DNA from 3 places in the Streptomyces sp. NBC_00029 genome. Region 1 is predicted to be linked to each of the others. Evidence: riboswitches for the same ligand, from Rfam matches in the RefSeq annotation. Region 1 holds a riboswitch; each other region holds the start of a gene.

Region 1 (5,243 bases):
ACGCGCTGGAGTACAGCGAGGTCCTCTCACGCGACCTCAAGGTCGCCGATGCCACCGCGATCACGCTCTGCCGCGACAACAAGCTGCCGATCCTCGTGTTCGAGCTGCTCGCCGAGGGCAATATCGCCCGGGCCGTCAAGGGTGAGAAGATCGGCACGCTCGTGAGCGACCAGGAAACCCGGGTCTGAGCCGTCCGCTGCCGGACCGAGCGGGCCCGGACCGGGCCCGCCAGACCCGCCCGCCCGCCTGAACCATCCATATCTGACATGCAGGAGCACGTGGTGACCGAAGAGATCCTCCTCGAGGCCGAGGAGAAGATGGAAAAGGCCGTCGTCGTCGCCAAGGAAGACTTCGCCGCGATTCGCACCGGCCGTGCGCACCCGGCGATGTTCAACAAGATCGTGGCGGAGTACTACGGCGCCATCACGCCCATCAACCAGCTCGCCTCCTTCTCGGTGCCCGAGCCGCGCATGGCGATCGTGACCCCGTTCGACAAGAGCGCCCTGCGCAACATCGAGCAGGCCATCCGCGACTCCGACCTCGGTGTCAACCCGAGCAACGACGGCAGCATCATCCGGGTGACCTTCCCCGAGCTGACGCAGGACCGCCGCAAGGAGTACATCAAGGTCGCGCGCACCAAGGCCGAGGACTCGAAGATCTCGCTGCGCGCCGTCCGCCGCAAGGCCAAGGACGCCCTTGACAAGCTGGTCAAGGACAAGGAGGCCGGCGAGGACGAGGTGCGCCGCGCGGAGAAGGAGCTCGACGACACCACCGCGAAGTACGTCGCGCAGGTGGACGAGCTCCTCAAGCACAAGGAAGCCGAGCTCCTCGAAGTCTGATGAACGACACTTCCTGGCAGCCGGAGCCGGTTCCGGCGGGTCCCGCATACGATGCGCAGGTGGGCCCGCACACTCGGCCCATGCCCATCGTGCCCGATGCCGCCGGCCGTGACTTCGACGACCGGGAAGCACGCGATCGGGGGGTCGTCGCCGACGGCGGCCCCCTCTTCCGCGCCGATACGCCGCCGCAGGAGCCCATGCCCAGCCCCCCGCCTCCGCATGCCCAGCAGCCGCAGGACTCCTCGCCCCCGCCGCAGAAGAAGCGCGCCGGGCGGGACCTGCGTGCGGCCATAGGGGTAGGCGTCGGTCTCGGCGCGGTGATCTTCGCCTCGCTGCTGATCGTCAAGGCCGTCTTCGTCGGCGTCATCGTCGTCGCGGTCGTCGTCGGCCTGTGGGAGCTCACCTCCCGGCTGCAGGAGAAGAAGGGCATCAAGGCCCCGCTCGTCCCGCTCGCGGTCGGCGGCGCAGCCATGGTCATCGCCGGATACGTCCGGGGGGCCGAGGGCGCCTGGGTCGCCATGGCCCTGACCGTGCTGGCGGTCCTGGTGTGGCGGATGACCGAACCGCCCGAGGACTACCTCAAGGACGTCACGGCGGGCGCCTTCGCGGCCTTCTACGTCCCCTTCCTGGCCACCTTCGTCGCGATGCTGCTCACCGCCGACGACGGTCCCCAGCGCGTGATCACCTTCCTGCTCCTGACGGTGGTCAGTGACACAGGGGCCTACGCGGTCGGCTGGCGCTTCGGCAAGACCAAGCTCGCGCCGCGCATCAGCCCCGGCAAGACCCGCGAGGGACTGTTCGGCGCGGTGGCCTTCGCCATGGCGGCCGGCGCGCTGTGCATGGAGTTCCTGATCGACGGCGGCGCCTGGTGGCAGGGCCTGCTGCTCGGCCTCGCGGTCGCGGTCAGCGCGACCCTGGGCGATCTGGGCGAGTCGATGATCAAGAGGGACCTCGGCATCAAGGACATGGGCACCCTGCTGCCGGGACACGGCGGCATCATGGACCGCCTCGACTCCCTGCTCCCGACGGCCCCCGTGGTGTGGCTGCTGCTGGCGGCCTTCGTAGGCACCGGCTGACCTGCGAAAAGGCGTCGCAGGACGCCGGGCGGTTACTCTTGGAAGGCGCGCTGCTTCTGCGGCGCGCCTTTCGTCTTACAAGGAGTACCTGCCATGGCCCGCCCCGTTCCGGGAGAGCTCACCTTCGTCGCCCCTCGCGGGGCCAAGAAGCCGCCCCGGCACCTCGCCGACATGACCCCGGCCGAGCGCCGTGAGGCGGTCGCCGCGATCGGCGAGAAGCCGTTCCGGGCCAAGCAGCTCTCCCAGCACTACTTCGCGCGGTACGCGCACGACCCGGCCGAGTGGACCGACATCCCGGCGGGCTCGCGGGAGAAGCTCCAGCAGGAGCTGCTGCCGGACCTGATGAACGTCATCCGGCACATCTCGTGCGACGACGACACCACCCGCAAGACCCTGTGGAAGCTGCACGACGGCACGCTCGTCGAGTCCGTGCTCATGCGCTACCCCGACCGGGTCACCATGTGCATCTCCTCGCAGGCCGGCTGCGGCATGAACTGCCCGTTCTGCGCGACCGGCCAGGCGGGCCTCGACCGCAACCTCTCCACCGCCGAGATCGTGCACCAGATCGTCGACGGCATGCGCGCGCTGCGCGACGGCGAGGTCCCCGGCGGCCCGGCGCGGCTGTCGAACATCGTCTTCATGGGCATGGGCGAGCCGCTGGCCAACTACAACCGCGTGGTGGGCGCCATCCGCCGGCTCACCGACCCGGAGCCCGACGGCCTGGGCCTGTCGCAGCGCGGTATCACCGTCTCCACCGTCGGTCTGGTTCCGGCCATGCTGCGCTTCGCCGACGAGGGCTTCAAGTGCCGTCTGGCCGTCTCGCTGCACGCGCCCGACGACGAGCTGCGCGACACCCTCGTCCCGGTCAACACCCGCTGGAACGTCCGCGAGGTGCTCGGTGCGGCCTGGGAGTACGCCGAGAAGTCCGGCCGCCGGATCTCGATCGAGTATGCCCTGATCCGCGACATCAACGACCAGGCCTGGCGCGGTGACCTCCTGGGCAAGCTGCTCAAGGGCAAGCGCGTGCACGTCAACCTGATCCCGCTGAACCCGACGCCGGGCTCCAAGTGGACCGCCTCGCGGCCGGAGGACGAGAAGGCCTTCGTGGAGGCCATCGCCCGGCACGGCGTGCCCGTGACCGTACGGGACACCCGCGGCCAGGAGATCGACGGCGCGTGCGGCCAGCTGGCCGCCTCGGAGCGCTAGATTCCGCTTCTGTTCGACGCGATTCGGCCACGGGGTACCCTGTGGCCGAACCAATTTCATATTCCGACAGGGGAGCGCCACAGCGCTGAGAGTGCGGTATCCGTCATCCGCAGACCCTCTGAACCTCGCCCCGGTCATTCGGGGTAGGAAGTTCGGTCACCACTCTTGCTGTTGCGCCCTGCCCGGCGTCCGCTCGCGAAGAGCGCCGGTCGGGGCCGCGTCTTCTCCTGGACATCCCAGGAGGAATTCACCAATGAGCACCACCAAGAAGATCGCGGGTGCCGCGCTCGCGGCCGCGCTCGGCGTCACCACGCTCAGCGCATGCGGCGGCGACGCCAAGGACAAGACCGCGGGCGCGAGCGACGCCCCGAAGTCCACAACCGTCACGCTGGTCTCCCACGACTCCTTCAACGTGACCGACGCGGTCCTCAAGGAGTTCGAGCAGCAGAGCGGCTACACCGTCAAGACGCTGAAGGCCGGGGACGCGGGCGCCGCGCTCAACCAGGAGATCCTCACCAAGGGCTCCCCGCGCGGTGACGTCTTCTTCGGCGTGGACAACACCCTCCTCTCGCGCGCCCTCGACAACGGCATCTTCACGCCGTACGAGGCCAAGGGCCTCGCCGGGGTGAAGCCCGAGTACGTGCTCGACAAGGAGCACCGGGTCACCCCGATCGACTCCGGTGACATCTGTGTCAACTACGACAAGGCCTACTTCGCCGAGAAGAAGATCGCCCCGCCGCAGACGCTGGACGACCTGGTCAAGCCGGAGTACAAGAACCTGCTGGTCACCGAGAACGCCGCGACCTCCTCGCCCGGCCTCGGCTTCCTGCTCGCCTCCGTCGGCAAGTACGGCGAGGAGGGCTGGAAGGACTACTGGAGCAAGCTGAAGGCCAACGGCGTCGAGGTCGTCGACGGCTGGGAGCAGGCCTACAACGAGCGCTTCTCCGGCTCCGCCGGCGGCAAGAAGGCCAAGGGCGACCGCCCGCTGGTCGTCTCCTACGCCTCCAGCCCTCCGGTCGAGGTGCTGTACGGCGAGCCGCAGCCGGCCGAGGCCCCCACGGGCGTCTCCACCGGCACCTGCTTCCGGCAGATCGAGTTCGCGGGCCTGCTCAAGGGCGCCAAGAACGAGGAGGGCGGCAAGGCCCTCGTGGACTTCCTGATCAGCAAGAAGTTCCAGGAGGACATGCCTCTCCAGATGTTCGTGAACCCCGTGACGAAGGACGCCGCCCTGCCGGAGCTGTTCACCAAGCACGGTGTGGTGATCGAGAAGCCCGAGAACGTGGCTCCCGAGACCATCGCCAAGAACCGTGAGCAGTGGGTCAAGGCATGGACCTCGCTCGTCGTGAAGTAGGCGGTACCAAGGAGCCGGGCGCGGCGTCGGGGGGCGCCGCGCCGGGCCCCGGCCCCCGCGAGGGGGCGCGGGCGACCGCCGTGCGGCTCGCCCTGATGGCCGTGCCGCTCGCGTTCTTCGGGCTGTTCTTCGCCTATCCGGTCGTCGCGATCGTCGGGCGCGGGCTCAAGACCGACGAGGGGTGGCAGTTCGGCCGGTTCGCCGAGGTGCTGGCCCGGCCCGACATCGCCGACGTGCTGTGGTTCACCACCTGGCAGGCGCTCGCCTCCACCGTGCTCACCCTGCTGATCGCGCTGCCGGCCGCCTACGTCTTCGCGCGCTTCGAGTTCCCCGGCAAACAACTGCTGCGGGCCGTGGTGACGGTTCCCTTCGTGCTGCCGACCGTGGTGGTCGGCACCGCCTTCCTCGCCCTGCTGGGGCGCGGCGGGCTCACCGACGAACTGCTCGGCGTCCGGCTCGACACCACCGTCTGGGCGATCCTGCTCGCGCACGTCTTCTTCAACTACGCCGTGGTCGTCCGCACGGTCGGCGGGCTGTGGGCCCAGCTCGATCCGCGCCAGGAGGAGGCCGCCCGGGTGCTGGGAGCCGGGCGGTTCACCGCCTGGCGGCGGGTGACCCTGCCCGCGCTGGCCCCTGCGGTGGCGGCCGCCTCGCTGATGGTGTTCCTGTTCACCTTCAGCTCCTTCGGCGTCGTCCTGATCCTCGGCGGGCCGTCGTACTCCACCCTGGAGGTGGAGGTCTACCGGCAGACCGCGCAGCTCCTGGACCTGC
Region 2 (5,243 bases), 3.5 Mb from region 1:
AGCGCGGCGTCGGACGCCGTGCCCGCGCCCGCGTCCAGGATGACCGGGACCGACGCGCGCTCCGTGATCAGCTCGAAGTTGTGCGGGTTGCGGATGCCCATGCCGGATCCGATGGGGGACCCGAGCGGCATGATGGCCGCGCAGCCCACGTCCTCCAGCTTCCGGGCGAGCACCGGGTCGTCGTTGGTGTACGGGAGGACCGTGAAGCCCTCGTCCACCAGGATCTCGGCGGCGTCGAGCAGTTCGACGCCGTCGGGCAGGAGGGTCCGTTCGTCCGCGACCACCTCCAGCTTGATCCAGTCCGTGCCGAGCGCCTCCCGGGCCAGCCGGGCCGTGAGGACGGCCTCGCCCGCCGTGAAGCAGCCCGCCGTGTTGGGGAGGACCGAGATGCCCAGCTTGGTCAGCACGGACAGGACGGAGCCCTGGACCGTGGGGTCCAGCCGCCGCATCGCGACCGTGGTGAGCTCGGTGCCGGACGCGACCAGTGCGCGTTCCAGGACGTCCAGGCTCGGGGCGCCGCCCGTGCCCATGATCAGGCGGGAGGAGAAGGTCCGTCCGCCGAGGGTGAAGAGGTCGTCCGCCATGCCGGTCAGCCTCCCTGTACGGCGGTCAGGATTTCGATCCGGTCGCCCTCGCCCACGACGGTGGCCGGCCACTGACCGCGCGGGACCACGGTCTCGTTGAGCGCGGCGGCGACCCCGGAGGGGGCCGTGGTCAGGGCGGCGACCACCGTGTCGAGGGTGGCTCCGGCCGCGACCTCGCGCGGCTCGCCGTTGACGGAGATGGTCATGCGTACGACTCCTGACGTGCGGCGGAGAACCGGCGGGGGGTGAAGGGGCGCGCGATCTCCGGCAGTTCGCCGGTGGCCAGCAGCTCGGCGAGGACCTCGCCGGTGAGCGGGGTCAGCAGTACCCCGTTGCGGTAGTGCCCGGTGGCCAGGTGCAGGCCCGGCAGGTCGGTCGGGCCGAGCAGCGGGGCGTTGTCGGGGGATCCGGGGCGCAGTCCCGCCCGGGTCTCGGTGAGCGGGAGTTCGGTGATGCCGGGGACCAGTTCGTGGGCGTCGCGCAGGAGTTCGTAGACCCCGCCCGCGGTGACGGTGGTGTCCCAGCCGAGTTCCTCGCTGGTGGCGCCGACGACGAGTTCACCGTTCTCGCGCGGCACGAGGTAGACGTGGCTGCCGCGCACGACGGCCCGTACGGTCCGGGACAGGAACGGCGCGTAGGCGGCCGGCACCGTGAGCCGCAGGACCTGGCCCTTGACCGGCCGTACGGGGGCCACGACCTCCGGCGGTACTCCGGCCAGCCGACCGGTGAGCGAGCCCGCGGCCAGGACCACCTGGTCGGCGAGCAGCTCGGTGCCGTCGTCGAGGAGGGCGCCCGTCGCTCGGTCGCCGGTGGTGAGCAGCCGCTCCGCGGCCGCGCGGTGGATGGTCACGCCGGAGCGTTCGCAGGCGGCCAGCAGGGCGGCCGCGAGCCGGCGGGGGTCGACCTGGTGGTCGCCGTCGACGCGCAGGCCGCCGCGTACGCCCGGGGCGAGCATGGGCTCCAGGCGGCGGCATTCGCGGCCGGTGAGCCACTCGGACTCCAGGCCGCAGCGGCGCTGCAGTGCGTGCAGTTCGCGCAGGTGGAGGCGGTCGTCGGCGTCGAGGGCGACGGCGAGGGTGCCGCAGGCGCGGTAGCCGATGTCCATGCCGCCGCTCGCTTCCGCGAGCTCGGCGGCGAACTGCGGATAGCGTGCGGCGGAGGCGAGGCCGAGGCCGAGCAGGGCCTCCTCGCCGTAGTGCAGTTCGGTGACGGGGGCGAGCATGCCGGCCGCGACCTGGGCGGCGCCGCCGCCGGGCGCGGGGTCGGCGAGTACGGTGCGCAGTCCGCGCGCGGCGGCCCGCCAGGCGGTGACCAGGCCGATGATTCCGCCCCCGACGACGAGGACGTCGGATCCGTTTCGGGATGTTCGGGATGTTCGGGATGAGTGCATGGGCGTCCAGCCCCTCCCTTCGCCGGCATGACCCGGATCAGGTTCGTACGGTCGGAGGCCGGCCAGCCTCCCTCTCAGCCCGGTGCGCCGGACTCCCGCGATAGGTACGGTGGCCAGACTAACCCGGCCGTGGAGGGCGGGTAAGGCGGCACCTATTCCTGACGGAGCGTCAGATGATTAGGGTGGCCGGGTGAGCGAGCAGACGGAACAGAATCAGCGCGGCGTCGTGATCGTCGGCGCCGGAATGGCCGGGGTGCAGACCGCGGTCGCCCTGCGCGAACAGGGCTTCACCGGCCCGGTGACCCTGCTGGGAGCCGAACCCCACCAGCCCTACGACCGGCCCCCGCTGTCCAAGGCGGTCCTCCTCGGCAAGGCCGAGGACTCCGCCTTCGACGTGGACTTCGAAGGGCTCGACATCGACCTCAGGCTCGGCACCGAGGTCACCGGACTGCGCGCCGCCGACCACGAGCTGGACACCGAGGCGGGACCGGTCCCGTACGGCGTGCTTGTCCTGGCGACCGGCGCGCAGCCCCTGACCCTGCCCGGGACCGAGGGCGTCCCGGGCGTCCACCTGCTGCGCACGCTGGACGACGCGGCCCGGCTGCGCCCGGTGCTGGCGACGGCGCCCCGGACCGTGGTCGTCGGGGCCGGCTGGATCGGCGCCGAGTTCGCCACCGCCGCCCGCGAGGCCGGCTGTGAGGTCACCGTGGTCGAGGCGGCGGACCGGGTGCTGGCGGGGGCGATGCCCGCCGAGGTCGCCGGGCCGATGGCGCGCTGGTACGAGGAGGCCGGCGCCGAGCTGATCACCGGGGCGAAGGTCTCCGGGATCGAGGAGGGCCGGGTCCTGCTGGCGGACGGGCGCGTCCTGCCCGCCGGCGCGGTGGTGGTGGGCATCGGCGCGCGTCCCGCCACCGGCTGGCTCGCCGGGACCGCGGTGGAGCGCGGACCCGACGGCTCGATCACCACGGACGCGTACCTGCGTACCTCCCTGCCCGGGGTGTACGCGGTCGGCGACTGCGCCTCCTTCCCGTCCGGGCGGTACGGGAAGCGGCTGCTCGTGCACCACTGGGACAACGCGCTCCAGGGGCCGCGGACGGTCGCGGCGAACATCCTGGCCGGGGAGCAGGCCCAGGTCTACGACCCGGTGCCGTACTTCTGGTCGGAGCAGTTCGGGCGCTTCGTGCAGTACGCCGGACACCACGGTGAGGCCGACACCCTGCTCCTGCGTGGCGACCCGGCCGGCCCCTCCTGGTCGGTGTGCTGGCTCCGGGACGGAGTCCTGGTCGCCGTCCTGGCCGTGGGACGCCCCCGCGACTTGGCGCAGGGCCGCAAGCTCATCGAGACGGCCGTCCCTCTCGACCCGGCCAAGGCCGGCGACCCCTCGGTCCCGCTGAAGTCCGCAGTGGCCTGACCGCCGTCCGGGCTCCGCCCCGCCACGGGCCGCGACCCGGACGGGGCCGCTCAGGTACCGGCGGCGGAGCCGAGATGGCAGGCTTGTGCCTGTGACCGAGATTGACGCAAAGATCGATGCCCTTGTCCCCTCATGGCTGTACCTCCCCGACATCGCGGAGATGCTGAACATCGAGGTGACCCGGGTCCGCCAGATGGTCAAGGAAGGGCAGCTCATCGCCGTCCGCCGGGGCGAGAACCGCTCCCTGCAGGTGCCGGCCCCCTTCATCGACGGCGACAAGGTCGTCAAGGGCCTCGTCGGTCTGCTGACCGTGCTGCGCGACGACCGTTTCACCGAGGAGGAGATCCTGGAGTGGCTCTTCACCGAGGATCCGACCCTGCCCGGCACCCCCGTGCAGGCGCTGAGCGAGAATCGCGGCACGGAGGTGAAGCGCCGCGCTCAGGCGCTCGCCCTCTGACCTGATCGTCTTCGCTCCACAGCGGTGTACGGGCCCACGGCCGCGGCCCGGCCCGTACACCGCCTCCATCACGGGGGGTACACCCATGCAGCTGTCCGACGCCCGGCTCTACCTCTGCACGGACGCCCGCAAGCGCCAGGGTGACCTTCCCGAGTTCCTCGACGCCGTCCTGTCCTCGGGCGTGGACATCGTCCAGCTCCGCGACAAGGGCATGGAGGCGGGCGAGGAGCTCGAACACCTCCAGGTCTTCGCCGAGGCCGCCCGCCGCCACGGCAGGCTCCTCGCCGTGAACGACCGGGCCGACGTCGCCCACGCCATCGGCTCCGACGTCCTGCACCTCGGCCAGGGCGACATCCCCGTCCCCGCCGCCCGCGCCGTCCTCGGCGACCGGGTGCTGATCGGCCGGTCCTGCCACGCCGAGGACGAGGTCGACGCGGCCGTCGCCGAAGCCGGCGTGGACTACTTCTGCACCGGCCCCTGCTGGCCCACCCCCACCAAGCCCGGCCGCCACGCCCCCGGCCTCGACCTGGTCCGGTACGCGGCCTCCCTGGAGCAGGACCGCCCCTGGTTCGCCATCGGCGGCATCGACGGCTCGAACCTGGACGAGGTGCTGGACGCCGGCGCCACCCGCATCGTGGTCGTCCGCGCACTCACCGAGGCCACCGACCCCGGCGCGGCCGCCGCCGAGCTCGCCAAGCGGGTCCGCGACCGGCTCGCCTGAGCCCGGCCCACCGCCCCTCGCGGGCTGCTTTTCGGCCAGAGCTGGCCCCCGGGTGTCCAAAAACGTGTCCAAAGCATGGACAGGGCTTCGGTGTCCGCCGGGCCGCGTCTAACCTGCCCCCATGGCTTCTGGTACCGCTTCCACCTGGTCGGATCGTGCACACACGGTCCGCGACCTCCTCGCGTCCGGGCGCTCCTACTCGTTCGAGTTCTGGGCTCCGAAGACCGAGAAGGGCGAACGCAACCTCTGGAACGCCCTGCGCCGGGTCGAGGCGGTATCCCCGAGCTTCGTCTCCGTGACCTACGGAGCCGGAGGCTCCACCCGCGGCGGCACCGTCAAGGCCACCCAGGAGATCGCGGCGGACACCACGCTGACCCCGGTCGCGCACCTCACCGCCGTGGACCACTCCATCGCCGAGCTGCGCCACGTCATCGGCCAGTTCGCCGACGCCGGGATCCGCAACATGCTCGCCCTGCGCGGCGACCCGCCGGGCGACCCGATGGCCGACTGGGTGGCGCACCCCGAGGGCGTGCACTACGCGGCCGATCTGGTGCGGCTGCTCAAGGAGTCCGGAGACTTCTGCGTCGGCGTCGCGGCCTTCCCCGAGATGCACCCGCGATCGAGCGACTGGGATACGGACATCCGGCACTTCGTGGACAAGTGCCGTGCGGGCGCGGACT
Region 3 (5,243 bases), 1.7 Mb from region 1:
TTTTCATCACTACTGTGGATGGGATCCTTGAAACCAACGGTCTGTCTGAACATGATCGTCAAAAATGAGGCTCCGGTGATCCGGCGCTGTCTCGAATCGGTACGCCCGCTGATCGATACCTGGGTGATCGTGGACACGGGCTCGACGGACGGCACCCAGGAGATCATCCGGGAATTCCTCGGCGATCTGCCCGGCGTGCTGCACGAGCGGCCGTGGCGGGGATTCGGCGCCAGCCGCACCGAGGCGATCGAGCTCGCCCGCACTCACGCGGACTACCTGCTGTTCCTCGACGCCGATGACCTGATGGAGGTACAGCCCGGCTTCCGCATGCCGGAGCTCACCCTGGACGCGTACCGCCTCGCGGTGCACCACCGCCCCGTCGTCCACTGGCGTCCCGCCCTGGTCTCCACCCGCCTGCCCTGGACCTACGTGGGCGTGCTCCACGAGTACCTGCACTGCGAAGCCGGGTACAGCAGCGAGGTCCTCGAAGGCGCCAGCATCCTCATCGTCGGCGGCGGGGCGCGCGGCCGGGAGGGGAGCGAGCAGGAGAAGTACCGGCGCGACGCGGAGATCCTCGAACAGGGTCTGCTCGACGAGCCGGACAACGCCCGCTACGCGTTCTACCTGGCCCAGAGCTGGCGCGACGCGGGAGAAGCGGAGAAGTCCCTCGCCGCCTACGACCTGAGGGCGGGCATGGGCGGTTTCGCCGAGGAGGCCTACTGCGCGCAGCTCTACGCGGCCCGGCTGGCGGCGCGCCTCGAACGGCCGGCGGCCGAGGTCATGGACCGCTACCTCCGCGCGCACGAGAGCCGCCCCACGCGGGCCGAAGCGCTCGGCGACCTCGCCCGCGTGTGCCGCGTCGAGAGCCGCTGGCCACTGGCGTACGTGTTCGCCCGGCAGGCGGTGCGGATCCCGCGTCCCGACGACATCCTCTTCGTCGAGCCCGACTGGTACGCGTGGCGCGCGCTCGACGAGCTGGCCGTGGCCGCGTACTGGACCGGCGCCTACCAGGAGTCGCTGGAATGCAGCGAGCGCCTCCTCCAGGAGGGCAGGCTCCCCGAGGACCAGCACGCCCGCATCCGCGGCAACCTCGACTTCGCCCGCCGCAAGCTGGACCCGCAGTACCAGGTGGTCGCCTGACGGCGAGGGCCCGCGACTCCCCCCATAGGGTCGCGGGTCCTCACCATCGGCGGTTGCGTCAGTCGGCCAGCGGCAGGTAGACGCGGTTGCCCGAGGCCGCGAACTCGGCGGACTTCTCCGCCATGCCGGCCTGGATCTCGTCCGCCTTCAGGTCGCCGCCGTGCTCACGGCGGATGTCCTGCGAGATCTTCATCGAACAGAACTTCGGACCGCACATGGAGCAGAAGTGCGCGGTCTTGGCCGGCTCGGCCGGGAGGGTCTCGTCGTGGAACTCGCGGGCCGTGTCCGGGTCGAGGGCCAGGTTGAACTGGTCCTCCCAGCGGAACTCGAACCGCGCGTCCGACAGGGCGTCGTCCCACTCCTGGGCGCCCGGGTGCCCCTTGGCCAGGTCCGCGGCGTGCGCCGCGATCTTGTAGGTGATGACGCCGGTCTTGACGTCGTCACGGTTGGGCAGGCCCAGGTGCTCCTTGGGCGTGACGTAGCAGAGCATCGCGGTGCCCCACCAGGCGATCATCGCGGCGCCGATGCCCGAGGTGATGTGGTCGTAGGCGGGCGCGACGTCCGTGGTCAGCGGGCCGAGCGTGTAGAACGGCGCCTCCTCGCAGATCTCCTGCTGGAGGTCGATGTTCTCCTTGATCTTGTGCATCGGGACATGGCCCGGGCCCTCGATCATCGTCTGGACGTTGTGGCGCTTGGCGATGGTGTTCAGCTCGCCCAGCGTCTTCAGCTCGGCGAACTGGGCCGCGTCGTTGGCGTCCGCGATCGAGCCGGGGCGCAGTCCGTCACCGAGGGAGTACGTGACGTCGTACGTCGCGAGGATGTCGCAGAGCTCCTCGAAGTTCGTGTAGAGGAAGTTCTCCTTGTGGTGCGCCAGGCACCACGCGGCCATGATCGAGCCACCGCGCGAGACGATGCCGGTCTTGCGGCGGGCGGTCAGCGGCACGTACGGCAGCAGCACGCCGGCGTGGACCGTCATGTAGTCGACGCCCTGCTCGGCCTGCTCGATGACCGTGTCCTTGTAGATCTCCCAGGTCAGGTCCTCGGCGCGGCCGTCGACCTTCTCGAGCGCCTGGTAGAGCGGCACGGTGCCGATCGGGACGGGAGAGTTGCGCAGCACCCACTCGCGCGTGGTGTGGATGTTGCGGCCGGTGGAGAGGTCCATGACCGTGTCGGCGCCCCACTTGGTCGCCCAGGTCATCTTGTCGACCTCCTCCTCGATGGAGGAGGTGACCGCGGAGTTGCCGATGTTGGCGTTGACCTTCACCAGGAACCGCTTGCCGATGATCATCGGCTCGATCTCGGGGTGGTTCACGTTCGCCGGAAGCACGGCGCGACCTGCGGCGATCTCCTCGCGGACGACCTCGGGGGAGACGTTCTCGCGGATCGCGACGTACTCCATCTCCGGGGTGATCTCACCGCGGCGGGCGTACGCGAGCTGCGTGACGGCGGCGCCGCCACGGCCGCGGCGGGGCTGCCGAGGGCGGCCCGGGAAGACCGCGTCGAGGTTCTTGAGGCCACCGCGCGGCGAGGTGTGCTTGATGCCGTCGTCCTCGGGGCGCGCGGGGCGGCCCGCATACTCCTCGGTGTCACCGCGGCTGATGATCCAGTTCTCGCGCAGCGGCGCGAGGCCGCGGCGGACGTCGGTCTCGATCTGCGGGTCGGTGTACGGGCCGGACGTGTCGTAGAGCGTCACGTCCTTGCCGTTGGTGAGGTGGACCTGGCGGACCGGCACCCGGAGGTCGGGCCGGGAGCCCGCCAGGTATCCCTTGTGCCAGCCGGGCTGGCGCTCGGTCTGGCCGTCGGCGTCCTGGCTGACGGCAGGCGTGCGTGCGTCCTGAATGGTCATGAGACCTGATCTCCCTACGCCGGCATTACCCGGTAACAGGTTCGGCGGTCGACGCAGCCTCTTCCCGTACGCATCCGTGATGCTCGTACGGTGATCAGCGTCCTCTCAGCCCGGTGCTCCGAGCTCCCGCGTTGTGCAAAGGTGCCCCCACGCTAGCGTCATCCATGGCGTGCTGAACAGTGGGCCCCCTCATCTCTTGCGATGATCTGCTGGTGACGCCCTCGCCGCAGCCCCCCACCGAGCCCACAGAGACCCAAGGCCACAACGGCCACGAGCACGCGAGTCCCGGGGAGTTCACCGGGCACCCGTCAGTGCCCTCCGCCGGTCGCTCCGACGCGCGTTCCCCGGAGCATTCCCACGGGCACGGGCACGGGCACAGCCACAGCCACGGGCCGGCCGCCCCCGTCTCGAAGCACCTGCGCAAGGTCATCGCCGCCGTACTGATCCCCTTCGCCGCCGCCGTCTTCATCGGCATGGCAGTGCTCTGGCCCGGCGGCGCCCCCGGCCACGAGCGCACGGGGGTAGGCTTCGACCGGCAGACCCAGCAGGGCGTGGTCACCTCGCTCGAACAGGTCGACTGCAAATCCGTGAACGCCTCCCAGGTGCCGACGACCGCGGCTCCCTCCACCCCCGAGGGCCGGCAGGCGCAGGCCGAGCAGACCGGCGAGTGCAAGAAGGCCACCGTCGAGGTCACCAGCGGCCCGGACAAGGGCCGCACCTTCGTGGAGATCGTCCAGCCGGGCGCGCCGCGGCAGTTGGAGGACGGCCAGGAGGTGGTGGTGGCGTACGCACCGGACGCCCCGCGCGACCTCCAGTACTCGGTGATCGACGTGAACCGCAAGCTCCCCATGGCGCTGCTGGCCGGCATCTTCGCGCTGGCGGTCGTCGTCGTCGGGCGGATGCGCGGGCTGTTCGCGCTGATCGCGCTGGCGGTCAGCTTCGGCGTGCTGACCCTCTTCATCCTCCCGGCCATCCTGCAGGGTTCGAACCCGCTGGTCGTCGCGGTGATCGGGGCGAGCGCGATCATGCTGATCGCGCTCTACATGTGCCACGGGCTGACGGCCCGCACGTCGGTCGCCGTGCTCGGCACGCTCGTCTCGCTGCTGCTGATCGGGCTGCTGGGCTCGGGCTTCATCGACTGGGCGTTCCTCAGTGGCAACACCGATGACAACACCGGGCTGATCCACGGGCTGTACCCGGACATCGACATGAGCGGTTTGCTGCTCGCAGGCGTGATCATCGGATCGCTGGGCGTCCTCGACGACGTGACGGTGACCCAGACCTCCGCGGTGTGGGAACTGCGCCAGGCGGACCCCTCGATGGGGCCACGAGCCCTCTACCGAGCGGCCATCAGGATCGGCCGCGATCACATCGCGTCGGTGGTCAACACCCTGGTGCTGGCTTACGCGGGTGCCGCACTGCCCCTGCTCCTGCTGTTCTCGATCGCGAACAGCAGCATGGGTTCGGTGGCCAACAGCGAGCTGGTGGCGGAGGAGATCGTACGGACCCTCGTGGGCTCGATCGGCCTGGTGGCCTCGGTCCCCGTGACAACGGCACTGGCCGCACTGGTGGTTTCCGCCGACCGACCGGGATCCCCGGCCGGCGGCCCGGCCGTCAGTCCGGCCGCCGGGCCGGTCCGCGGCCGGGGCCGGCGACGCAAGCGCTGAAGGGAGTGCGGTCGGTCAGCCGGCGTTCTGCTCGTTCTGCTGCGATTCGGCGAGGATCTTGCCGAGGGCCTCGTCGAGGTTCTCCTCGAAGTCGCCCAGGTTGCGCTCCTGTCCGAGCGGAACGATCCGGTCGGTGCGGTCGAGGAACGCGACGAGCGGCGCCGCGCTGGCCCGGAACAGGGCACGGTCGCCCCCGACCTGGAGCCTGATGTGGACGTCGGACAGATCCTCGGGGTGGGTGGGGGCGATGTGCACATCGCCGTCACCGCATGGCTTGTTGATGCCGTCGAGGAGGAGTTCCCGGCCGAACGCCCAGGTCACGGGCGCATCTCCGGGAAGGTGAAAGGTCAGGCGGACTGCGTAGGGGTCGCGTGCGTCGTACCGGAGTTCCACCGGAATCCGGAACGAGAGCTCCTCGGAAACGAGGAAGCTCATCATGACCTCTGCCTGTACCGACTCGCGCATTGACTACCCCGCTGTAGTTGAAGTGGCCAGGAATGATCCCCCAGGACCCACTTGACAAGAGTGGTGGAAGCGGTAGCAGATCACAAGGAGTGAGTTTTCAGATACTGATAGAGAACGAGAGGGTG

What was found. A riboswitch is a leader RNA that binds a small molecule or an ion and turns the genes downstream of it on or off. The one in region 1 is predicted to bind thiamine pyrophosphate.
Region 2: it holds a riboswitch for thiamine pyrophosphate, as region 1 does, so the genes downstream of both, thiO (glycine oxidase ThiO) here and OG753_RS29725 (thiamine ABC transporter substrate-binding protein) in region 1, are expected to answer to the same signal.
Region 3: it holds a riboswitch for thiamine pyrophosphate, as region 1 does, so the genes downstream of both, thiC (phosphomethylpyrimidine synthase ThiC) here and OG753_RS29725 (thiamine ABC transporter substrate-binding protein) in region 1, are expected to answer to the same signal.

Annotation. Positions count from the first base shown of each region.
Region 1 covers NZ_CP108292.1:6,324,255-6,329,497, forward strand. The annotation lists gene pyrH (UMP kinase) at 1-188, shown strand, start outside; gene frr (ribosome recycling factor) at 282-839, shown strand; gene OG753_RS29715 (phosphatidate cytidylyltransferase) at 839-1,915, shown strand; gene rlmN (23S rRNA (adenine(2503)-C(2))-methyltransferase RlmN) at 2,009-3,121, shown strand; TPP riboswitch at 3,180-3,289, shown strand; gene OG753_RS29725 (thiamine ABC transporter substrate-binding protein) at 3,375-4,472, shown strand; gene OG753_RS29730 (iron ABC transporter permease) at 4,568-5,243, shown strand, end outside.
Region 2 covers NZ_CP108292.1:2,862,942-2,868,184, reverse strand. The annotation lists gene OG753_RS13740 (thiazole synthase) at 1-584, opposite strand, end outside; gene thiS (sulfur carrier protein ThiS) at 590-790, opposite strand; gene thiO (glycine oxidase ThiO) at 787-1,974, opposite strand; TPP riboswitch at 1,972-2,083, opposite strand; gene OG753_RS13725 (NAD(P)/FAD-dependent oxidoreductase) at 2,165-3,385, shown strand; gene OG753_RS13720 (Rv2175c family DNA-binding protein) at 3,477-3,842, shown strand; gene thiE (thiamine phosphate synthase) at 3,928-4,563, shown strand; gene metF (methylenetetrahydrofolate reductase [NAD(P)H]) at 4,685-5,243, shown strand, end outside.
Region 3 covers NZ_CP108292.1:4,616,578-4,621,820, forward strand. The annotation lists gene OG753_RS21660 (glycosyltransferase) at 52-1,140, shown strand; gene thiC (phosphomethylpyrimidine synthase ThiC) at 1,199-2,986, opposite strand; TPP riboswitch at 2,981-3,126, opposite strand; gene OG753_RS21670 (YibE/F family protein) at 3,166-4,653, shown strand; gene OG753_RS21675 (SsgA family sporulation/cell division regulator) at 4,669-5,118, opposite strand; gene OG753_RS21680 (helix-turn-helix domain-containing protein) at 5,216-5,243, opposite strand, start outside.